Regions from separate parts of the Paenibacillus sp. cl6col genome, predicted to be linked through region 1. Evidence: riboswitches for the same ligand, from Rfam matches in the RefSeq annotation. Region 1 holds a riboswitch; each other region holds the start of a gene.

Region 1 (8,323 bases):
TTGGGCAAATATAATAGAGACAAGGATGACATAAAAGCGCGGGAAGAGCATCTGGCTAGCTGGTTATTGAAGATGGGCTTCTAAATGTCGTTCAATAGGTCGGTCAAAAGGTGATGAACATAACGAAAATCGCAGCATTTCACTTACCGGAACACATTTCGTCTGCGGAGTATGATGATTTCATGAGCAAGGTTGCACCGCAGCGAAGAGATCGAGTTAGCAAATTTAAGTTTGTTGAAGATGCATATCGCTCTCTGTTTGGAGAAGCTTTGGTCAGAGCAGTGTTGTGTAAGGATTACGGATATACGAATGCAGACATACATTTTGAACACAATGAGTACGGCAAGCCACGTGTCGCAGGAGACAGCGACTTTTCCTTCAACATTTCGCATTCAGGCTGCTGGGTGATGATGATATGGGGGCAAGGAGTGCTTGGCATTGATGTGGAGCAAATAAAGCCGATTGACTTGTCGATTGCGCGCCGTTTTTTCTCGATGGAAGAAACGGATGCTCTAATGCAAAAAGCCGACGGGGAGAAGTTAGACTACTTCTATACACTTTGGACATTGAAAGAAAGCTATATCAAAGCAGCCGGAAAGGGCTTATCTATTCCGCTGGATTCCTTCTCCATCGTTGACAATGGGGCAGGGACATTCGAATTGAAGCCGGATAAGGAATCGGTACGCTTCTATACGTTCGAGCTGGAACATGGTTATAAAGCGGCAGCCTGTACAGAAGGACATGAGCAGCATGAACGATCGCCCTCTATCTCATATGTAACGATGGATGATTTGCAGCAGTGGATTCGATGAGTAATTGGAAGAGAGGAAGGGTTGAAAAGCCGTCCCCAAGTTCGCAGGAGAACGTGGAGTGACGGCTTTTTGTTATGGTTTATCGTTTATAGATTTGGCGATAGCGAGCAGGTGTAAGTTGCTCAAATTTCTTAAATGACTTAATGAAGTAGCTCGGTTCACTGAAGCCAAGCTCATTGCTAATTTCCGAAATAGACAGATCGGTAGTCTCCAAGATTTGTTTGGCCCACTCGATTTTGAGATGCGGAATGAACACCGAGAAGTTTTCTCCTGTTTCTTTCGTAAAAATACGACTGAAGTAGCTGGGACTGACATGGCAGAGTGCAGCCATATCCGTCAGCTTTATGTTCTCGCTCTTGTGTGTATAAATATAATCGAATGCAGGCTGAAGCATCGAGTTGGAGGCAAGCATTTGCTGATTTTTCATCTTGCTAATTTGATTGTCGATCAGCGTGTTATCCAGTTCTGCCTTGAATGTTTGAATGCTGCGATAGCTATGGTCTGCTAAAAACTCGGAGGCAGTCTTCTCACTATGAAGCGCCTGCCGATACATTTCAATGGTTGTATTTTTGGAAATGGCTTCCTCTACAATATAATTACATAGATGATAGAGCATTTCAGAAATGGTGACAACCTCATCATAAGACAGTTCCGGCAAGGAGCTGTATTCCGGCTCGAGATTCTTGAACTTCCGATTCGCATCCGCATTAGCAGGTCGGGTAACAATTTGTTCGAGCTCCATCGGATTGTCACGCAGCTTGACTTGTCCGGCCATCACTGCTCCCATGTATTGATTATTCACGATAATCGGAATAGCAATATCGACAATATTGAAGTGGCACAAATAGATATACGGCTTATTCAGCCTAACAGCCTCCAGACCGCCGCGTGCATCGCACTTCTGGCAGTATTGCGACAACGATTCATCTTGCCGTATGGCCTGGCAGAAGCTTTGGCAATGACTATGCGCTGTTACTGGGATGCCCTTATAGTCAGTCGTAATCACGGCCATCTTCGTCACTAAGGATAGCGAGTCTTGCAGCTGCTGCCATTTTTCCATATCGATGATGCTCTCTAAGCTAAAACGGGAACTCACGATGACTCATTCTCCTTTTGTTTGCATGGCTAAATTATAGCATAATTTTCTGGTTGGATGACAAGATAATACCATTCGGCGTACAAATGATAAGAAAATCCGATAAGATAGCGCTTTATTTCGCAATAATAGTTCAATGATCTAGTTCATTGACGGTTCTATAATAAACATATAAATAGCACAGAGGAGGCATTTAATCATGAGAAAAGCGTTTATCAGCCCAGCCAAATATGTACAAGGTGAAGATGAACTGTATAACTTGGGTTATTTCATTCGAACATTCGGAGATTCTGCTCTTCTGATCGCTCATCCAGATGATGTGCAGCGTGTAAAGCATAAGCTTGAACATACAATGAATAAATACAAAGTTACGTTAGTTGAGAGCGGTTTCACTGGAGAATGCTCTCGTCAAGAAGTAAAACGATTACAACAGCTTGCTATTGAGCATAATTGCTCATGTACAATTGGACTTGGCGGTGGCAAAGCGATTGATACAGCCAAATGTGTGGCAGAAGGGGAAGCGCTCATTATCGTTCCAACTATTGCAGCAACTGATGCGCCAACTAGCCATTCCGCGGTCATGTACACGCCTGAAGGGGAATTTGACGATTATGCTTATTTCAAGCAAAGTCCTAGTGTGGTCATGATTGATACGACTGTCATTGCGAATGCGCCAACGCGCTTCCTCGTAGCAGGCATGGGAGATGCGCTCTCCACTTACTTCGAAGCACGTGCAACAGCAAGCTCTTATTCGAATGTAAATGCAGGACTGCCTTGTGGTGCAATGGGAGGAGTAGCACCTGCCAAAGGTACGAAAGCAGCACTCGCACTTGCGAAGTTGTGCTACGAAACATTGCTTGAAGACGGTGCGAAGGCGAAGATGGCTTGCGATGCGAACTTGGTAACGCCTGCACTAGAGAACATTGTGGAAACGAATATTCTGTTGTCTGGATTAGGGTTTGAGAGCGGCGGATTGGCGGCAGCTCATGCCATCCACAATGGATTAACTTCACTTGAAGGCACTCACTCTTATATGCATGGCGAGAAGGTAGCCTTTACAACATTGGTGCAGCTTGTCCTTGAGAATGCAAGCGCAGCAGAAATGAACGAGGTATTGGAATTCTGCGTAAGCATTGGTCTTCCGGTATGCTTGGCTGATCTCGGTGTAACAAGTGTTACGAACGAGGAATTACAGGCAGTAGCACAGAAGGCGTGCATCCCTGAAGAATCTATCCACTCCATGCCGTTCCCAGTCACAGAAGAGATGGTCGTATCGGCGATTCGAGTGGCTGATATGATGGGTCAACAATTCAAAGACCAGAAGGACGTGTAAGGAATGAAAAAAATATTGAATCAACCGGAAACATTGGTTCGGGAAATGTGTAACGGTATGGTGCTTGCACATCCGGAACTGGAGTTCATCAGCAAATACAAGATTGTCAAGAAAAAAATCGTGAATGAGAACAAGGTTACGTTGATCAGTGGCGGAGGAAGCGGTCATGAACCAGCTCACGCTGGATTTGTTGGACAAGGCATGCTCGATGTAGCTGTATGCGGTGATGTATTTGCATCCCCCTCACAAATTCAAATTTATCAAGCGTTAAAGGCCTCTGCAAGCAAGAAGGGAACGCTGCTCATAATTAAGAACTACAGTGGCGACATTATGAACTTCAAAAATGCGTCGCATCTGGCCAAAGAAGACGGAATTCAGGTCGATTATGTCAAAGTGGACGACGATATAGCTGTAGAGGACAGTCTATACACGGTTGGCCGCAGAGGTGTTGCAGGCACAGTGCTCGTTCATAAAATTGCAGGTGCGGCCGCTGAAGAGGGCTTGGAGCTTGCAGAAGTGAAGGCGATTGCTCAGCACGCGATCGACAACACAAGAAGTATTGGATTCGCGCTTACCTCATGCACAGTTCCAGCAAAAGGAACACCAACGTTCCAGTTGAATGACGATGAGATCGAGTACGGCGTAGGAATTCATGGGGAGCCTGGCATTCGTCGAGAGAAGATCGCTTCTGCTAACGAACTGGCGAAGAAAATGGTTGCGGATTTGTTCCGTGACATGAAGATTACAGCAGGCTCTAAGCAGGAGCTAGCCGTGTTGATTAACGGATTTGGCGGATCTCCGCTGCAAGAATTGTACTTGCTGGCGAACGCTGTAGTTCGGGAGATTCATGCACAACAAATTACTCTTGTCAAAGTATTCGTAGGCAACTACATGACAAGTATCGATATGGCTGGCGCGTCGGTGTCGATTATCCGCTTGGATGAACAGCTTAAGCATTATCTTGAAGCAAGCTGCAATACGCCAGCGCTGCAGGTGAGTGGTTCATTTGAACCAATCCATCCTGAGGAGATGTCCGAAGCAGGAACTGCGAGCAACGAGGTATCCTTCACAGTAGAGACGGACGAGGCCTTCTCGAAGGTCGAACATAATGTGTTCACGGTTAATAACCTGATCTATCTAACAGACAAGATGAGCGAAATCATCATTGAAAATGAGGTTCCATTCTGCGAGTTGGATTCACATGCAGGTGATGGCGACTTCGGTATGAGTGTGGCGAAGGGCTTCAAGCAATTGAAGAGAGAATGGCATGACATCATTGAACATCATTCAGACAACATGGGCAGCTTCCTCCATGCTTGCTCGTTAGTTATTATGGAGCATTGCGGCGGCGCTTCCGGCCCAATCTGGGGTTCAGCATTCCGTGCTGCCAGCAAGTTCGCGGGCGAACGCGTAGAATTGACCGTTTCTGAATTTGCACAAATGATGCAAGCAGTTGTTAAAGGCATTCAAGACACGGGCGAGCGCTCATTCGGAAGAGGAGCTGTAGTTGGGGATAAGACACTTGTCGATGCGTTGGCTCCATTTGCAGATGCGTGGGTACAGAGTGCGTCTGAGGGCGATGACGTGAAGACTGCTTCTGTGAAAGCGGCAGAGGCTGCTGTTCAAGGTGCAAAGTATACAGAGACAATAGTAGCTCGTATGGGAAGAGCGGGTACGGTTGGCGAACGGAGTCTTGGCTATCCTGATGCTGGTGCCTATGCGCTTGGCGTGATTTTCACAGCGTTGTCCCAAGTGATCAAGTAAGAAGCGAGCGGATTAGGATTAGATCAATTTCCGACCAAATGGAATACTAGAAAAGTAGAACCGGAGTGCAGTCTAGCATACTCCGGTTCTTTTCGTTTGGAAGATATTATAATTAATTACAATATATTTGAAATGATCTCCTGTATTATCCGTGTTAGGATCGGAAACGTACCACAAAACAAGCCGAAGCTCATCAGAGCGCGGGGGAACCGATTCATTGGGGTGAAGTCGTATAGCGACAGGGGAGTCCACTTTAACCCGAACCCGACAGCTAACCTCGCAGGCTGCAAAGGGAGAGATGTACAGGATGAAGAAGACATTTAAGAAAGTTGTAATTACAAGTGCGATTGCATTGGCACCGGTTATGGCGGTGAACTCTGCTATGGCAGCACCCGTTAGCCCAGTGCAACAGCCGAATCCAATGATGAACTCGAATTGTTCAAACCTGGGTATGAATATGGACTTTGATAAAGTATTCCAAGATAACTCGGAATTGAAGCAAATCTTGTCCAAATGGATGGAAGCCATTCAAAAAGAGATTGGGAATAAGCCAATCGTTCCGCCTCCCGTTCAAAAGCCAGAGGTGGACAAGCCGGAAGTAAATAAACCAGAAGTTGAAAAGCCAGAAGCAAACAAACCTGAGGTAGAGAAGCCAGAAATCGAGAAACCTGAAGTTGAAAAGCCTGAGGTTAACAAACCAGAAGTAAACAAGCCAGAAGCTGAAAAACCAGTAACACCTGGTGACAATAAACCAACTGCGCCGCAAGACAACAACAATGCGAACAGTGACTTCGCTAGCCAAGTTATCGATTTGGTGAACCAAGAACGTGCGAATGCTGGTTTGCAGCCATTGAAATCCGATGCACAATTGAACAAAGTTGCGATGATCAAGGCGAAAGACATGAACGATAACAACTACTTTGACCATCAATCTCCAACACTTGGCTCCCCATTTGATCTGATGAGAGCACAAGGTGTCAATTTCAATACTGCTGGCGAGAACATTGCCAAAGGCCAACGTAATCCGCAAGAAGTAATGAACGCATGGATGAACAGCGATGGACACCGTAAGAACATCCTGAACTCCAGCTTCACCTCCATCGGTGTTGCATACTACAATGGCGTGTGGGTACAATCATTTACAGGCTAACGAGTTAAGTATGTAGATATCACATCAAGAACCTGCAGGTAAGTGCAGGTTCTTTTTTTTGTATTTAATCAGGCGCTCTACAAGAGAATAACGAGGAAATTAACAGAAATGAAGTTGATCTTATATGTCTCTGTTGAAGACCGGATTCAGTTTCTTTTCAATGTTATACCAATTGTGCCATTCTGTTGTTGGATCGATGAATTCTCTCATTGCTGCACGCAACCATACAGATCGAGCAAAATTTTTAACATTTATGCGTCTACAGCGATAAATCACTTTGTCTTCATTGGGCAGCTCAGCCTGCATAAGCCACGCGCAATAGGACGTGAACGACAACTTATTAAGCTCAAGCATTGACACGACGGCTGTCGCCATGCGTTCATCTTCCTCTGTTCGCAAGATATGATTCGCATGAAGAAGCATGTGCTCAATGGCACTGAGAAGCTTCTTGCATTCCTCTGGGCCAATGTGTGGACTGCGTACACAAGCAGCCATGACATCTGCGATGTGAGCTGGAGAATGAGCCCATCCTTTAACTTCTACATAATCGCGATAATCGTTCTCCTGCATGCAATAATCAACAACTCGCTTCGCAATGTGTTCATATAAAGGCTTGCTTATATAAGGCTGTTGTTCATCACGCTTCAGAAGCAGTGCGAGTAAGAGGGCGGAGAATGTACGTTGGAAGACCGAATCGTTCTCAGCAGTCCCAATTCCTTTGAAAAGCATTTGGTCTGATAACGTCTGATGAAGAAGCTCTGTTAGTTGTCCAGCGGTCAGGATTTTTTGTGTAATAAGCCATTCATACAATATCCCATATGCAAGATCATCCCTCAATTCAGGATCTGTAGAGCCAAGTAGGCTGACTACTTGTTGTACGGCTTCATATTGTTCGATTTCTGTTGGTGGTTTATATTGATGCTCCACGATCGAGTGCAGCTGCTGCTTGTCCATGAAATGAATCCCCCCCATTAAAGGTTTGTTTAGGTATTTGTATTCGCTAATGAATAATCATAAAAAGAATGAGATGATCATTTTAACATGATAGGAAAGAAATGTATATGTAGACGAATGGTAGTAACGAACGAAATCATGGTTTCTAGCAATACGGTATAGTTAGCAAGTAAGGAGGGAATGAATAAGAAACCCCCTGAACATAATCGTTAAGGGGGCGGGCGATAAATTTATACCCAGCCGAAGGCTCTTGCGAGCTGAGCCGTGGCGAAGGTGACAGCTATAGCAATTCCGAGTGGGATAACGGCAGACAATACTGTCCATTTTGCACTCTTCGTTTCTTTATAAATGTTGAATAGTGTCGTTCCGCAAGGGTAGTGGAGCAAGGAGAACAGCATCATATTCAATGCAGTCAACCATGTCCATCCATGCTGCAGGAAGATTTCCTTGATGTTCTCCATTCCATCTGCATCAACCATTGCCCCAGAGGACAAGTAGCCCATTAGCAAGATAGGAAGGACAACCTCGTTCGCAGGCAAGCCGAGCAGGAATGCCATAACGATGAATCCATCTAAGCCAATAGCGTGAGCGAATGGGTCGAAGAATGAAGCCATATGATTCAATATGCTGTCGCCACCGACAAATACGTTGCCAAGAATCCAAGTCAGAACGCCGGCTGGTGCCGCAATAACGACAGCGCGAGTCAATACGTTAAGCGATTTATCACGCGATGACAATAAAATCGTCTTCCAGACTTGCGGTCTGCGGTACGGTGGAAGTTCAAGCGTATAATGTGTGGGCACACCGCGCAGTGCTGTTTTGGACATGACCCAAGATACGGTCAAGGTGACAACAATCCCAATCATAACCATACCCATCACGATAGCTGCCGTTACGATCGTCTGCATCCCGCTTGCTACACCTGCTGCCATGAACAGAGATGACAACAGAATCAGGGTTGGCCATCTGCCGTTACATGGTACGAAGTTATTCGTTAATATCGCAAGCATGCGTTCTCGTGGCGATTCGATAATCCGTGTAGACAAGATCGCTGCTGCATTGCATCCGAAGCCCATTGACATCGTCAAGGCTTGTTTTCCGTGTCCGCCGGACTTTTTGAATAGACGATCCATGTTGAATGCAACTCGAGGCAGATACCCGAAATTCTCAAGTAACGCGAAAATAGGGAAGAAAATAGCCATTGGCGGCAGCAT
Region 2 (8,323 bases), on a different contig from region 1:
GATGGAGCAAGAAATGAAGCGTATGAGCGCGCTGCAGGTTGTGGGAGAGATGGCTGCCGCGCTTAGTCATGAAATTCGAAATCCGCTAACGACAATCAAAGGATTTCTGCAGCTGCTTCGCAATAAGCCGGAGCATGCGGATGAGCATGTCTATTTCCGTACGATGATGGAGGAAATTGAGCGGGCGAACACGATCATTACGGAGTATTTGACCTTGGCTAGACATAAATTCGTCCAATTTCGTCCTCATTGCTTGAATGAAATCATTACACAATTATACCCGCTTGTGCAAGCATCAGCGTCGGCTCGCTGCCAGGATATCCGCCTGGACATATCACCAGTTCCTTCTATTGAAATGGATGAGAAAGAGATGAAGCAGCTTCTTCACAATCTCATTCGGAACGGACTTGAAGCGATGAGTGAAAACCAGGTGATGACGATTCGAACTCGTATGAAAGGGGATAGGGTTCTTCTATGTATTGAAGATGAAGGGCCAGGCTTCCCAGCCGAGGTTTTAGCCAGGGCAGGAACTTCTTTTGTCACGACGAAGGAGAAGGGGACAGGACTAGGCTTGTCCATCTGCTACAGTATCGTTGAGCGCCATGAAGGAGACCTTATCATTGAATCAGTGCCAGGTCGCACAGTTATCACAATTAGTCTCCCGCTATTCCGCAAGAAGCAAGAAGGATAGTTTGGATGTTGCCATAATTGACCAATGTATTATAAAATGGAAGAGTTATGCGCTAATATTCTACTTTTAAATCCAATTCCTAAGAAATAATGGTTGTATAACTATGCATCTACGTGTATAATGATGTTACCTCACTAAGAGCGAGCGGGGAATATTACACATATACAGAGCGGGGTTGGAGCAAATGAAATCATTAAAAATTGTTGCAGCATGCACACTCATTCTATCATTATTAGTAGGTTGCGGTGCGAAGGAAGACCGTCTAGCAACTGTACAAGAGAATAAAAAGCTGGTACTCGGCACGAGTGCTGACTATCCACCATTTGAATTCCGTAAAACAATCGACGGCAAGGATCAAATTGTCGGTTTCGATATTGAGATAGCGAAGGAAATTGCGAAGGATTTGGGCGCTGAATTAGAGATTAAGGATACATCACTGTCGTCATTGCCTGAGGAACTGAAGACAGGCAAGATTGACATCGCAATCGCGGGCCTAGATCCAACGCCTGAGCGGGAGAATGCAATGGAATTCTCTACACCTTATTACTTGGCGGAAGCAGGGGTTATTGTACGTGCTGCAGACAAGGATAAGTATAAGTCACCTGAAGATTTGAAGGGCATGAAGATCGGCGTACAGCTTGGCTCAACCTTCGAGGATGTCGTTCAGCAAATCCCTGATGCGAAGAAGGAAATGCTGGATAAGGTGAACGACCTCGTTCTTGCACTGGAGTCGAATCGTTTAGAGGCTGTCGTTGTGGAGAAGCCTGTGGCAGCGGCATTTGCTGCGAATCGCAAGGAAGTCGCTGTCGCGCCTGTGGAATTGAAGCCAGTAAGTGAAGGATATGTAATTGGAGTACGCAAGGGCAGTGTGAAACTGCGTGATGAAGTGAATAAGACGCTTGAACGCTTGAAGCAGCAGGGCAAGCTGGATGAATTCATTACACAAGCGGTACAACTGGCGGAACAATAAGATCAGATGGATTGCATCTATATGCGGTCTATACGGATCTCGATGTGATATGTTCGCTCCTCGTGGGAATTCAACCAGTGAGGAGCTTTTTCTCTTTATATAGAAGAAATGCAGATTAACAGTCGTGATAGATAGGGAAGGGGAAGTTTGTCATGTTCGATTGGTTCGACATGTTATGGACGTATAAATTAGGATTTGTATCCGGTGCTGGCATAACCGTGCTGCTATCCGCGATATCCGTTCTGTTCGGATTACTATTGGGAGTGGCCATTGTCTTGATGAGAATGTCTAAAATAAAGCCGCTTAAATGGTTTGCTGTCACCTATATCGAGGTGTTCCGTGGGACACCTCTGCTTGTACAATTATTCATTATTCATTATGGACTTGCAGAGTATGGCGTAGAATTCAGTGCACTAACATCTGGAGCGATTGCTCTATCCTTAAATAGTGGTGCGTATTTGGCTGAAATCTTCCGTGCCGGCATACAATCGATCGACCACGGTCAATTGGAAGCAGCTCGTTCTCTCGGAATGTCAAAACCAATGGGAATGCGCTTGATCGTACTTCCACAAGCGTTCCGCAATGTTATTCCGGCGATCGGCAACGAATTTATTACGATTATTAAGGAGACTTCAATTGTCAGCACCATCGGGATTGCAGACTTGATGTTTGAGACAAATATCGTTCGTGCCAAAATTTATTCAGCGATGGGACCACTGATTGGAGCAGCGTGTATCTATCTCATTCTAACCTTCACTTTATCGAAAGTGGTGGCACGTTTGGAAAGGAAGTTGAGCGAGCATGATTAAAATTCAAAATTTGCATAAATCGTATGATAAATTGGAGATTTTAAAAGGGGTAAATGTCTCTATTGATCGTGGTGAAGTGGTTGTAGTCATAGGCCCTAGCGGATCCGGAAAGAGTACTCTCCTTCGTTGCATTAATTTGCTGGAAACTCCGACACAAGGGGATATCCGATTCGAGGATCAGTGCATCACTGACAAGTCGCACAACATTAACAAAACACGTGAAAAAATGGGGATGGTATTCCAATCGTTCAACCTATTTCCCCATATGACCGTGCTGCAAAATATTACCCTTGCTCCAATAAAGGTGAGACATGTGCCAGAAGCTGAAGCAAATAAACTAGCAATGGAGCTGCTTGGTAAGGTTGGCTTGGCGGATAAGGCCAAGGCATTCCCTAGACAATTGTCCGGTGGACAGAAGCAGCGTATCGCGATTGCGCGAGCACTTGCTATGCAGCCGCATGTGATGCTGTTCGATGAGCCGACATCAGCGCTTGATCCAGAGATGGTCGGCGAAGTGCTTGAGGTCATGAAATCACTCGCCGGAGAGGGAATGACGATGGTAATCGTAACTCATGAGATGAACTTCGCACGTGAAGTGGGCGATCGTATTTTGTTTATGGATGGCGGCAATATTGTGGAGGAAGGTTCTCCAGACCAATTATTTAACCATCCTAAGCATGCTAGAACGCAGGATTTTCTAAGCAGAGTATTGTAAAGAGGTATTGTAAATATATAGGTGTTCGAATAGGCATCCTTAGGGGGTGCCTATTGTTGTTTGCTGAATTATGTAAGCGTTTTCGTTTACAAATCTGAAATATGTGCTATGATGGAAACAGAAAGATTACAAAAATGTCATCTCTGATTACAAATTTGTTATGAAATAAAAAAAATTTGAAGCTTCAATCCATTGGGGGGCGCGGGTTCCAGAGAGTTACCATCATATTCCTGCGCACAGGTTACAAAATTGTGATATGATGCAATCCGAGCCGAAACGACACACCCGTACGGGGGATTATTGACCGGTGTTCGATATTACGAGAACACCTTGGGGTGAATCGCTTATTCCGCAACTTGGAATGGCGTAGGGGAACTCCTTGACCCGAATCCGACAACTAACCCCGCAGGCTAATGCACAGGAGGAAAACAAAACATATGCGTAAAAGAATTACACTAACGATTACAGCAGCTTTACTTGGACTTGCGTCCATTCTTCAAATTTTGCCGGCACAGGCTGAGCCCTATACGGTAAAAGAAGGAGAAACGTTCTATTCAATTGCTAAGAATTACAACATGAGTGTTGAATCCGTATTGTCGGCAAACCCGACAATTAATCCGAAAAATCTGTATGGTGGACTCTCCATCGAACTTCCAAGCCCTGTTGTTCAAAAGTCGGTATTGGAAGGGATGCCAGTCAATAATGCTTTGGGTGTAGCAAAAAATGACGAACAGGCAGTCAAAACGGCTTCGAATAATCAGAAAGCAGCAGTACAACAAGCTGCTCCTAAAAATGTAGTTCAATTGTCCTCTGGACGTACAGCGACATACAAGAAAACGATAAGCATGCGTGCAACAGCCTACACAGCTCATCCGAGTGAAAATGGCAAATGGGGCGCAGTAGATGCATTGGGTAATGCATTGAAACTAGGTACAGTTGCGGTCGATCCAAAAGTGATTCCGCTTGGTACGAAATTGTATATTACGGGATATGATTTCAAACACTTACCGACAGGCGGTATGGTTGCTGTAGCTACGGATACAGGCGGTGCAATCAAGGGGAAAAAGGTTGACATATTTGTACCGGTAAGCAAGAAGACAGGCAACACATTCGGCGTGCAAGACGTTAAAGTATATGTGTTGAAATAATATCTACTATTATATATAGATGTAGATGAATACTTACAATAGCAATTGAACAACAAGCCTCGCCATTATGGCGGGGCTTGTTTTCTTATTCCTTCTTTTCCTTCTGATCTTGGAGTAGATCAGGCAGGGTGACGAATTCATATTTCCGCTCCCTTAACTGCTGAATAATTGATGGGAGTGCTTTCACGGTTCCATGCAGATACCCATTTTGTGTGCTTCCGCTGGCATGCTGCAATACGATGGAACCTGGGCGTACCCCACGCATCACATTTTGCAAAATACGTGAAGCGGTTAATCCACGCCAATCGTTTGTATCTACATCCCAATTGACGACCATGTATCCATTATCTCCTGCCCAGCGCAATTGCTCTTCGTTGATTTCTCCATATGGCGGACGGAAGTATCGAGGCTTATATCCGGTAGACTGCTCGATAATGCGTTCAGTATCCTTCACCTGGTGTTCAAAAGCTGGAAGCGTCAGCTTTGTCAGCAACGGATGATTGTACGAATGATTACCGATCACATGCCCCTCGCGCACCATCCGCTCGACGAGTCCTGGATAAGCCTTGGCACGAGAGCCAACAAGAAAGAAAGTGGCTCGGATATTGTGCTCCTTCAATATATCCAATACAAGCGGCGTAATGCGGTTATCCGGTGCGTCATCGAAGGTGAGCGCAACTTGTCGTTCTCCATGACGCTGCTTCGCATTCAATTTAAAGATATGTGGGTATTTCAACCGTAGTTCCGCAATCGTGAGATGCTGTTTCTTCATCTTATGCATGCTGGAGCGGGATGATTGTGAAGCTTGCGCCGCAGATTGCGACGGGGTTGATTTCTGCCACTTGTGCTGGCGTTCATTCGAAGAGGAAGAACGCTGCTTCTGCTGGCTAGATTCTGACTCTGCCTGCTGCGACTCCAGTCTCTTCTGACTTTTCTGATTATCACGCTCTTTATGCTCAGCTGATATGGTGAATTTAGGCATCTCAAGATGATCCGATGAAGCTGCATTCTCTTGCTTCCCCTTAGCATGTGGGGAATGCATGTTTACAGAGTCTGCCTTGAAGATACGTGGTACTGGATGAGTGCGATCTTGTCTCCACAGACTGTCTGCTGATGAATGGATCGATTCTGACTGATTTGGCTTGCTTGGTGGAAGATTGGGTATGGGAGGCGTTGCTTCCTGCGAACGATGGAAGCAGCCAGTAATACAGAGCAAACAAAGGGATAATACAGATAAGCAGATTCGACAATGTTGCATAGCGCCATTCCCCCATTCCATAAACAGTTCAATGTTCTTGTTATGTCCTTGGGGTGGTAGAAATATGCCCTTCCACTTACCTAGTACGGTAGGGAAATAATCTCATCGACTATAATTGTTAGGATGTTCACTTGTAACTTCTTGCTAATATTCTGAAAATTTGCGAAACCATTGTCATAATTCATACGCTAATGTGACATGGGTCACAGTGGGATGTCAACCAGAACATGCATAGTAGAAGTGTAAAGGTGAGAAAAGCTTATGCATAGGCCATATAGGCAGCAATCCATAAGGTTGTGAATGTGGGCTTTTCTTACGAGCAGGAATCTGCACATCTCAATAAACGTGAGAAGGATGCAGACTGTCCTTACTCGTGAAAAAAGGAGCATACTTGTGTATACGATTCTTTCCAACGAACGCATCTCTGAAGGCATTTACCTCATGACGGTGGAGGGTCAATTTCAAGCAAGCATGGGTCAATTCTTTATGCTGCGGGCCTGGAATACGGCACCTATTCTGTCTCGTCCAATTAGCATCTGCAATTTGGAGAAGGATAGCATCCAGTTCCTGTACAAGATTGCAGGAGAGGGTACGCGTTTAATTGCACAGCTGCGTGATGGAGACCGTATCCAGCTAGAGGGGCCATTCGGCAATGGCTTCCCGCAAGTGGAGGGACGAACTGCACTTATCGGAGGCGGTATTGGCATTGCACCCTTATTATATACGGCGAAGCAGTTGGATAAACCGGATATCTATCTTGGCTTTCGAGGGCAATCCTATTTAACGGAAGCATACGAACCTTACGCGAATGAGTTGGTTGTCCGTGTAAACGGCAACCTCCTAGATGACGTGGACTTAAGTAAATACGATAATGTGCTGGTGTGTGGTCCATTGGGAATGATGAAGGCAGTTGCCTTGCAAGCAGAAGGCTTGGATACGAAGGTGTATGTATCTTTTGAAAAACGTATGGCCTGCGGAATCGGGGCTTGTTATGTATGCTCAGTAAAGAATAAAAACGGCAACCGCAAAGTATGTGCGGATGGACCTGTATTTTTGGCGGAGGAGGTGGAATGGCATGCGGAACTTAGCTTGTAATGTAGCCGGCATTCCGTTCAACAATCCGATCGTGATGGCATCGGGAACGTTTGGCTTTGGGCAAGAATATGCCAAATTATATGATATTAACAAGCTGGGGGGCATCTCCTGCAAAGGACTCACCCTACATCCACGTCTAGGGAATAACGGAACCCGGGTGTGGGAGACACCAGGCGGCATGATGAATAGTGTTGGGCTTGAGAATCCTGGTATCGATGCATTTTTGGAAGAGGAAATGGAATTCTGGGAAACGATTGAGCCCGTGAAGATTGCCAATCTTGGCGGCAGTAATATAGAAGAATACGTCCTCGGGGCCTTGAAGATAACGAAGGATGCAGAAGAGCGGCGCAAAGCACGTGTTCGGGCTGTTGATATGATAGAATTGAACATTTCATGCCCGAATGTGAAGGAAGGCGGTATTGCCTTTGGTGTGAAAACAGACGTTGCTCGTGAGGTCATTCGCGAAGTACGGCAAGTCACTTCACTGCCGCTTGCTGTGAAACTATCGCCGAATGCTGAGAATATTGTAGAAATGGCCGTGATGTGTGAAGACGAGGGAGCAGATTGTGTCTCTTTAGTAAATACGTTCTCGGGAATGAAGATTGATATTTATCAGCGGCGCAGTGTTTTTTCCAATACGTACGCGGGCTTGTCTGGGCCGGCTATTAAGCCAATAGCGCTGCGCATGGTTCATCAGGTGTCCCAGCATGTATCTATCCCCGTCATGGGCATGGGCGGCATCGCCTCTGCTTCGGATATTATTGAATTTATTATGGCCGGGGCTGAGGTGGTTCAAGTAGGCACATACAACTTCATGAACTTGCGTGCTGGCGAAGAGTTGCTTGCTGGTCTTCTAAGCTTCATGGAAATGGAGAACATTCAAAGTCTGGATGAGATTCGCGGCATTATTAAGTAAGGCCTTCTGGACAAATGTATTTCATTAAAGGGGGGCTCTGAATACATGCAGGAGCAACGACCGGGTGCAGACATAACCATTCAATATCGCAAAATTGGGCGAGACTACCTGTTCATCATTGCCGGGGGAGACGAGCATATTGGGGCGGTATCTACCGCATATAGGGATCCGAGTACGGATGAGCACGAATGGGTTGTGCAGACGAATAGAGTTCCTGGGCATAAAGAATATGTACTGACAGAGCCAATGGCTAAGCAAGCGGCGAGTCAGCTTCAGGCTACGGTTACCGTATGTGCAGGGATACATTATGATAATCTAAGTTCGGCACATATTGATGCAGTTGTTGATCATGCGTGGTCACAATTTTTGCTTATGCTGTCCACCCTTGATTAAATAATCACAATGGTTAAAATACGGAGAAGAAGATTGGGCAATCCTGATCTTCTTCTTTTTTTATGGCTACCTACGAGTCATTATGTAGAGAAAGTATGAATGGAATGAAGATTTCTTTAAGCAGCGAGAGGAGTATACAATTTTCCACATTTCCGTATACAATAGAGATATGATTTTTTTGTTTTTTTGAAACAACTTCGGAACTGATTCGTATGAATGTGTAATGAAACATAATATTGAGCTGATGGGTATTTTGTTTCAATGGTTATGTACACAAAGGAGGAAACAATACAATGTCCGTATTTAAACGTTTGCGTGATTTAACGAT
Region 3 (8,323 bases), on a different contig from region 1:
GCAACATTTCATCACGGACATGATTGGTCAAATGTCATATACACAGCGGCATATGGCGCGCGTGCTTGACGCAGAGCGGCAAGTAGCGGTTCGCATGGCGCAAATCGTGCATGCACTGCCGGATGTTGACCCTCAATTCGGGGGGGAGAACGATTATAAGGAATACTCCCAGGCATTAACGAAAAGTATCGTAGCTTATCTGAACGGAATCGCCGAGCTAGAGGAAGCGATGGCGGAACAGCTGCAGCATGTGTTGAAGGAGATTTCGGATGATACAGAGGAATAATGCGCATGCAAGGGGGGATCTGCATGAATAGAGAACAGTCCTATCACGTCATTCTGGAGGCTATGGCCAAGATGCAGGGCAATGTAGCGAAGATCCTAGAAGCTAAAGCAGTAGAGGCCGAGAAGATGCGCAACTGGACGTTGAATCATATGACAGAGCATTCGTTCACGAATCATCGGGAACAGATTGTCGAACCTCTTGACGTGCATGCGCAAGTGGTTGAAGTAATCGAGAGTTTGACGAAGCTGCAAGTCAGTCTGTCCCACAATATGAAGGTACTGCTCCGGCGTGAGGAATCCGAGGGTTACGGGGATAGCCTCGGAGGGGGCATGTTGAATGGGGAGTTCGGAATAGGAGACAAAATGTAATGGCTGCAGCGCACGAGGAGCAGCAGGTGCAGATTGAAATGATCAAGGCTATTGTGCAGAGCCAATCCGCATTGGCACGTATGTTGAATCAAATGGCTGACCTCACAGCACATTCAGAAGCTGCAACGAAATTGCTCAAGGACAATATTCGTCTGTTGTCCATGTATCAGCTTGCACTATGCGGCATGGTCACAGGTTTTCAGACCCGTATTCGCAAGACAGGCACAGCTGCGCCTCCATGGCTGCATCCGGATTGTCAATTCGAGGAGATGAGAGTGGAGGAGGGAGAAGTTGCAAGTGAATAAGCTGAAGCGAGCACGGAGATCCCGGCGGCAAATAGGACAGCAGAAGTTGGTTAGCGGCATTGGATCAACGGGAAGCGTAAGGAAAGCGGGCAAGCAGGTTCCGCAACGGAAATCGCAACGCCGTCTTCAGGTTGTGAAGCAGCCCGATCGTCGGCGTACAACGAAGCAATTTGCCTCAACACATTCGACTCATCATCGCATTCAGCATCCTGCATATCAAGATGGATATCGGGTGGGGTATGCGAAAGGATATGAAGATGCACATCAACTGTCCTATGCCAATCAAGCATAACGAAGTGAACAGTCTGACACTTGCATGGGCAAGAGGAGGGCTGTTTTTTAATGGCTATCGAGTGATAGGATTCGGGCAAGAAGGAACTTGAACAAGTATCACGTTTGGGTAAACGGGGTAGAACGATGCGCAGTTGTATGCCTGCGCATCGTCAGAAACTTGATTATCGATTACAGCTCTCTATAAATTGGTTTCAAGGGGAGAGACATAGCTTCCTGCTTGAATGTGGCTCCAGTTGTATGACGTCAAGCGTGGTTCCGCCTACCAGGGGTAGATCGAGCCACATGCGCATAACGCTTACTCCCCATGCACGAGGAATGATCGTATCCCACATGATTCCACGCTGCTGCACTTCCCATTGGGAGATCGCCTTGTGAGCTCGTAGACGAGTGCTGCCGCTATAGTTGTGTTCCGTACTGTCGAGTAGCTGTTCACGCGGTTGAAGTCGAATATAAACAAGGTCGGAAGCAAGATGAACGTCCATCTCTTCTGGTTGAAAGATTCTGTCTCCATGCTGCTCGCTCCATTTTCCCCAGTGTTCAGATAGCTTGTGACTTAGTAATTGTGCAAGTTCTAGGTCTTGCATATCGTGCCTCCTCTCGATGAGATGCAATATCTGCCGTGCAGATCGAAATCGATTGCAAGCAGCGTCTCAGTTGTTGTGCGTATCCTACCTTTTGGAATAGAGATTGTAAATAGAATCCAATCCAGGAAATCCAAACAAATGGTCAAACAAAGCGTTTACATACAGGTATTTATTTAAATTTCTTTGTTTTTCTCATGAAATCATCGCCGCATAAGCAAAGTTGAGAAATTGCGAGGTAATGATGCTGTAATGGGAGATAAGATGGGATTAGTTGATCACAATTGCCCGGAAATGGAGAAATTATGGTTTTCATTTCATTTACAGCAGGAGGGGGAAAGGCGTAAGATTCAGTTCAGCAACAACAACGTTATCCGTTGCGTCTCAATCGCTGAATTCCGCAGGAAGCGGAAGCGGGGGAACCAATCAAGTGAATGGAGCTGAGTGGACAGTCAGCAGCCACCGTTCGCATGGGGTGAATCCGGCACAGGATTACTGTCCTGGCTGGTAGGGCGACTCTTCGCGCCCGAATCCGTCAGCTAACCTCGTAAGCGTACGGGAGAGGCGCGCCTGATCATATGGCGACGCACCTCTTTCTTGCAAGTAGGGCTTCGGACAGATGAACAGGAGGAACTGGATATGTACGATGCGGACCGGGTCATTACAGTGTTCGCAGGCTGTGAGACGGGGATTGAATTCATACGTCAGTTGAAAGGAGCAGGATATTCGGTGGCGGGAATTGCCCATAATGGGCGATTGGCAAAGCGATTGGAAGGTATTGGCGTTCATTCCATATGCCGAATCAATACGACGGAGCCGAAGGCGTGGGCCGTCCCTCATGTCCCGATTGGCCGAATCTATGTGTTTGAACAGAGCTTTGCGCTTTCCTGCCGGCTGCTTCAAATATGCCGGCAATGGACGACGGATCCGATCACAATCGTGACGAAGCGTCATCATCCGCAGTCGATCTACCGATTGCTTGGTGCAAATTACGTCATTTATACGCAATCGGATCAAGTTTCATTTTTACTATCAGATATCATCTAATTTATCCATATAGGCAATGCTCACCGCTGAATCCCATTCATGGGAACGGGGGAACCAATGTTAGTGCGCCAGCTGTACATCTGCAGTTCGCGCAAGGGGTGAATCCGGCACAGGAATCCGTTCCTGGCTGGTAGGGCGACTCTTCGCGCCCGAATCCGTCAGCTAACCTCGTAAGCGTCCAAGGAGGCAGCCTTTATTTCGTCGTGGAACATTACGCGCACGTTTATTTGACGACGCGCGAAAAAAGCCACACGGAAAGGGTCCCTCTTTCCGTGTGGCTTTTTGTGTTGCCTGCGCGTTCCTACAGAGCGAGAAGTCTTGGTAGGAGCGGGATCGCGGCAGCATTGCCTGGAGAGATGAGAACCTTATTCAGGAGGAGGAAGGGACTATGTTTGATGCAGTCATGATGATTCTTCTCGCACTGCTTGGACTAAGCGTAATGGGCATTCTCCATTGGTGCAAGGCGGAAGTGGATGAACGGGGTGATCGCTCATGATGATCGTGTTATTCACCTTGATTACGGCGCTGTTCATTTATTTGTTATATGCCTTAGTCAAGCCGGAACGATTTTAGTTTGGGCAGAGTGATTGTTGATATTTGTACATTAGAGAAGGGTGGAACGGAACAATGAGTGCAATCGAATGGATCGCCATTGGAATTACCTTATTGCTTGCCTTGGCGATAGCGCGTCCGATCGGAATATATATGGCAGGGGTGTTTGATAATAGCGGAGCTCCAAGACCGTTGGACCTTGTATTTGGTCCGATAGATCGTTTTTTATTTAAGTGTTTCGGCATTAAGGATCAATCGCAAAGCTGGAAGGCATACGCCTTTACAGCAGTTGCCACGAACGTGCTAATGATTGTGGTGACGTATGCAATATTCCGCCTTCAAGGGGTATTGCCGTTGAATCCGAATGGCATTCCTGGCATGGAACCGGGAGTAGCATTCAATACGGCGATCAGCTTCATGGCGAATACGAACTTGCAGCACTATAGCGGTGAAAGTGGACTGTCTCCGCTGTCACAAATGACGGGCATTATTTTCTTGATGTTTACGTCACCTGCTACTGCGCTTGCGGCAGTAATGGCGATTATTCGCGGTTTGACTGGCAAGCCGCTCGGCAACTTCTTGGCAGACCTTGTGCGTTCGATTACGCGCATTTTCCTGCCTATTGCGATCGCTGCCAGTGTACTGTTCATCTGGAATGGGGTTCCGCAATCCTTAAGTCCAATGGAAAGTGCAGTAACCGTTGAAGGAGCAGAGCAGCACATTCCGCTCGGCCCTGTAGGAGCTATGATGTCGATTAAGGAGCTTGGCAACAATGGCGGCGGCCACTTTGGAGCGAACTCCGCACATCCATACGAGAATCCGAACGGTGTGACGAATTTAATTCATATTTTACTCATGCTGATGCTGTGCACGGGGCTGCCGTTTGCCTACAGCCGCATGGTCGGCAACAAGAAGGAAGGGCGAGTGCTGTTCGTCTCCATGGCGATCTTGTTCCTCATTATGCTCGGATCATCGCTTACGGCCGAACATATGGGCAATCCTGTGCTGAACGCAGCAGGATTAAGTGGAACAGGCAGCATGGAAGGGAAGGAAGTGCGCATTGGCGTTGTGCAATCGTCACTGTATTCGGTCGTTACGACTGCATCGGAGACGGGCGGAGTCAATAATATGCATGACACGCTGACACCACTCGGTGGCTTGATCCCGATGGCGAATATGATGCTGAATACCGTATTCGGCGGCGTCGGTGCTGGATTTATGAACGTGCTGCTGTACGTCATGATCGCCGTATTCCTATCCGGTCTCATGGTCGGACGGACACCTGAATTTTTGGGCCGCAAGCTGGAAAGTAAGGAGATGAAACTGCTGGCGGTTACCTTGCTGGTGCATCCGATATTGATTCTAGTACCGACTGCAATTGCAGTTGCTACACAGGCGGACACCCTGTCCAATCCAGGATTCCACGGATTGTCGCAAGCATTATATGAGTTTACATCATCTGCGGCGAACAATGGATCCGGGTTTGAAGGGTTGGGAGATGCAACGCCGTTTTGGAACATTTCCACAGGTATTGTCATGTTCTTAGGGCGCTACGTATCGCTCGTTACGCTCCTTGCCGTAGCAGGATCGATGGCGAAGAAGCAGCCAATTCCGAACACAAGTGGTACGTTCCAGACGAATACGGCGCTGTTCGGTATCGTATTTGTCGGCACAGTACTTATTGTGGGTGCTCTGACGTTCTTCCCGGTAGTCGTGCTCGGTCCGGTCGCAGAACATCTGACGTTGTGGAAATAAGGGGGAACGGAAAATGAAGACGGAAAAACAGATGAAAACACCTGCGCCATTTGAACCGGCGCGTACGCATACACATCAAGACAAGGAACGGAGCATGTTCCAAGGCAGCTTAATGCGGGCAGCATCGATCGATGCGCTGCGGAAGTTCGATCCGCGTCAGATGGTTAAAAACCCGATGATGTTTATTTGCGAGGTTGGCTTCGTTATTACACTGCTGCTTACGTTCGTGCCGGATGCCTTTGGTTCGCCAATGCCACGTTGGTTCAACGGCGCGGTCAGCTTCATCTTATTCATTACGGTTTGGTTCGCGAACTTTGCTGAGGCTCTCGCTGAAGGTCGCGGCAAGGCACAGGCGGATTCGTTGAAGCAGGCGAAGCGGGATTTGTGGGCGAACAAGATAACTGAAGGTGGAACGGTTCGCGTATCCTCATCCGAGCTCCGTAAGGGTGATGTCGTAGTCGTTCGTGAAGGGGAGACGATTCCTGGCGATGGCGAGGTCATCTCCGGATTGGCCTCTGTGGATGAATCAGCGATTACTGGGGAGTCTGCGCCAGTATTGAAAGAAGCAGGCGGGGATTTCTGCTCGGTAACTGCTGGAACGAAGGTAATTAGTGATGAGATTCGTATTCGGATTACAAGCGATCCGGGAGAATCGTTCTTAGATCGAATGATTTCATTAGTTGAAGGCGCGCAGCGCAAGAAGACTCCGAATGAGCTTGCTCTTCATACTGTACTTGTCAGCTTGACGCTTATCTTCTTGGTTGTCGTTGTGACCTTGCCTGTATTCAGTCATTATTTGCAGGTCGAATTGAATGCGGCGGTGCTAATTGCCCTGCTGGTCTGCTTGATTCCTACTACGATTGGGGGGTTGCTGTCCGCGATCGGTATTGCAGGTATGGACCGCGTAACTCGGTTCAATGTCATTGCAACGTCAGGTAAGGCGGTTGAAGCCTGCGGGGATATTCATACAATTATTCTAGATAAGACGGGAACCATTACGTTCGGGAATCGCTTGGCTCATGAACTCATTCCGGTGCAAGGAACGAATGTAAACACATTGTCTCAGTGGGCAGCTGTTGCCTCTCATCATGATGAGACACCTGAAGGTCGCTCTGTCGTGGATTGGGTATCCAAGGCAGGAATTAAGTATGAAGCAGAACTTGCTATACAAGGGGAATTCATCCCGTTCAAAGCGGAAACACGCATGAGCGGTGTTGACCTGAAGGATGGGCGCAGCGTGCGCAAAGGGGCTGTTGATGCGGTGAAACGCTGGGTTATCGCCCAGGGAGGTACCGTTCCGCAGGATTTGGATGCCAATTCAGATGCGATTGCTTCTGCTGGCGGAACGCCGCTGGCTGTGGCCGTCGGACGCGATATTTATGGGCTGATCTACTTGAAGGATACGGTGAAGCCAGGCATGCGGGAACGGTTCGAACAGCTTCGCCGCATGGGCATTCGCACCGTCATGTGTACAGGGGATAATCCACTGACGGCAGCAACCATTGCTCGGGAAGCGGGGGTAGATGATTTCATCGCAGAGAGCAAGCCAGAAGATAAGCTGGCTCTGATTCGCAAGGAGCAGGCGGCAGGGAAGCTGGTAGCAATGACTGGAGACGGTACGAATGATGCTCCGGCACTGGCACAGGCGGATGTCGGCATCGCGATGAACAGCGGCACGGCAGCAGCGAAGGAAGCGGCAAATATGGTCGATCTCGATTCTGATCCGACGAAGGTCATTGAGGTGGTATCGATCGGCAAGCAGCTTCTCATGACGCGTGGCGCATTGACGACATTCAGTATTGCGAACGATGTGGCGAAATACTTTGCTATCATTCCAGCAATGTTCATGATTGCCATTCCGCAGATGTCAGCCCTGAATATTATGGGCTTGCATTCGCCCGTATCGGCCATTTTGTCGGCGCTTATTTTTAATGCCATCATCATTCCGTTATTAATTCCGCTGGCGGTCAAAGGCGTGGCGTATAAGCCGATGTCTTCGGCTAAGCTGCTGCAGCGCAACCTGTTCGTATACGGCTTGGGCGGATTAGTAGCTCCGTTCGTCGGCATTAAGCTGATCGATCTAATTGTGGGCATCTTAGTGTAACCTTGCAACAATTGTAACTGCAAATAGCCGAATAACAACTTTAACTGTAATAGCTGAGTAGCTGTCCCAAATTGTAATTAGCGGCAATAACTGAAATAACGCTAATGGTTGGTATGTAGATAGAGAAAATTGTTGAAATAATCATATCGGGTTCAAGCAAGGAAGAAGAGAGGATGAACGAACATGACAGAGCGTATGAATATTGGTGGAGCGATGGTGCGGACGACAATCGGCTTGCTGCTGCTGTGCGGCCTTGCTTATCCATTTGCGATGACGGGGCTTGCACAGGCGGTAATGCCGAATCAAGCGAACGGCAGCATGGTATACAATGAGAAGGGGCAGTTGCTGGGCTCGAAGTTGATCGGACAGACATTTACAGAACCGCAATATTTCCATGGGCGAATATCTAGCATCGGGAACGATGCTGCTGGCTCTGGTTCGCCGAACTACGCTCCTTCGAATCCAGCGCTTAAAGAGAGAGTTGAGAAGTCAGTTGAGGAATGGGGCAAGGAGAATCCAGATGCGGATGTGAAGCGGATTCCACAGGATTTGCTGACGAACTCTGCCTCGGGACTGGATCCGCACATTACACCGGAGGCGGCACGTGTACAGCTGCCTCGTGTAGCGAAGGCTAGCGGAATCTCGAAGGAACGACTTGAACAGTTGATTACGAAATATACAGAAGGAAGAGACTTGGGAGTATTCGGTCAACAGCGCATCAATGTATTGTTGCTGAACCTGGAAGTACAGCACGAAATGAAAGGTTAGGTGTCGGCTGTGAATGAAGGGGATGAGTACCGTAGGCAATCGCCGGAAATGATATTGCGAATGCTTGAGCAGATGAAGCGGGGAAGGCTGCGGATTCTTATGGCTGTTGCCAGTGGGGCGGGCAAGACGACACAGCTGCTGCTGGAAGGGGTGAATTGTACCAAGCAAGGGCTGGATGTGGTGTACGGCACAGTGCTGCCGACGCAGGAAATATGGAATGAGGCTGGGCTGCACGTTGGCATTGATTCTTCCCCCATTCAAGC

Evidence for each region. Region 1 has a riboswitch for cyclic di-AMP ahead of BLS15_RS21565 (CAP domain-containing protein). Riboswitches for the same ligand answer to the same signal wherever they lie in the genome.
Region 2: it holds a riboswitch for cyclic di-AMP, as region 1 does, so the genes downstream of both, BLS15_RS06520 (3D domain-containing protein) here and BLS15_RS21565 (CAP domain-containing protein) in region 1, are expected to answer to the same signal.
Region 3: it holds a riboswitch for cyclic di-AMP, as region 1 does, so the genes downstream of both, BLS15_RS20320 (hypothetical protein) here and BLS15_RS21565 (CAP domain-containing protein) in region 1, are expected to answer to the same signal.

The regions. Positions count from the first base shown of each region.
Region 1 covers NZ_FNAZ01000009.1:65,993-74,315, forward strand. The annotation lists gene BLS15_RS21545 (4'-phosphopantetheinyl transferase family protein) at 114-812, shown strand; gene BLS15_RS21550 (PocR ligand-binding domain-containing protein) at 892-1,908, opposite strand; gene BLS15_RS21555 (glycerol dehydrogenase) at 2,108-3,241, shown strand; gene dhaK (dihydroxyacetone kinase subunit DhaK) at 3,245-5,005, shown strand; cyclic di-AMP (ydaO/yuaA leader) riboswitch at 5,177-5,306, shown strand; gene BLS15_RS21565 (CAP domain-containing protein) at 5,313-6,155, shown strand; gene BLS15_RS21570 (DUF2785 domain-containing protein) at 6,276-7,109, opposite strand; gene BLS15_RS21575 (nucleoside recognition domain-containing protein) at 7,340-8,323, opposite strand, start outside.
Region 2 covers NZ_FNAZ01000002.1:516,315-524,637, forward strand. The annotation lists gene BLS15_RS06500 (HAMP domain-containing sensor histidine kinase) at 1-691, shown strand, start outside; gene BLS15_RS06505 (transporter substrate-binding domain-containing protein) at 876-1,661, shown strand; gene BLS15_RS06510 (amino acid ABC transporter permease) at 1,814-2,470, shown strand; gene BLS15_RS06515 (amino acid ABC transporter ATP-binding protein) at 2,463-3,185, shown strand; cyclic di-AMP (ydaO/yuaA leader) riboswitch at 3,445-3,613, shown strand; gene BLS15_RS06520 (3D domain-containing protein) at 3,623-4,333, shown strand; gene BLS15_RS06525 (polysaccharide deacetylase family protein) at 4,419-5,591, opposite strand; gene BLS15_RS06530 (dihydroorotate dehydrogenase electron transfer subunit) at 5,985-6,686, shown strand; gene BLS15_RS06535 (dihydroorotate dehydrogenase) at 6,667-7,602, shown strand; gene BLS15_RS06540 (prenylated flavin chaperone LpdD) at 7,648-7,995, shown strand; gene BLS15_RS06545 (PspA/IM30 family protein) at 8,289-8,323, shown strand, end outside.
Region 3 covers NZ_FNAZ01000008.1:90,059-98,381, reverse strand. The annotation lists gene BLS15_RS20345 (hypothetical protein) at 1-286, shown strand, start outside; gene BLS15_RS20340 (alpha-helical endospore appendage domain-containing protein) at 310-654, shown strand; gene BLS15_RS20335 (hypothetical protein) at 654-959, shown strand; gene BLS15_RS20330 (hypothetical protein) at 952-1,251, shown strand; gene BLS15_RS20325 (hypothetical protein) at 1,445-1,837, opposite strand; cyclic di-AMP (ydaO/yuaA leader) riboswitch at 2,214-2,403, shown strand; gene BLS15_RS20320 (hypothetical protein) at 2,474-2,881, shown strand; cyclic di-AMP (ydaO/yuaA leader) riboswitch at 2,896-3,073, shown strand; gene kdpF (K(+)-transporting ATPase subunit F) at 3,374-3,454, shown strand; gene kdpA (potassium-transporting ATPase subunit KdpA) at 3,518-5,188, shown strand; gene kdpB (potassium-transporting ATPase subunit KdpB) at 5,283-7,292, shown strand; gene kdpC (potassium-transporting ATPase subunit KdpC) at 7,476-8,060, shown strand; gene BLS15_RS20295 (histidine kinase) at 8,109-8,323, shown strand, end outside.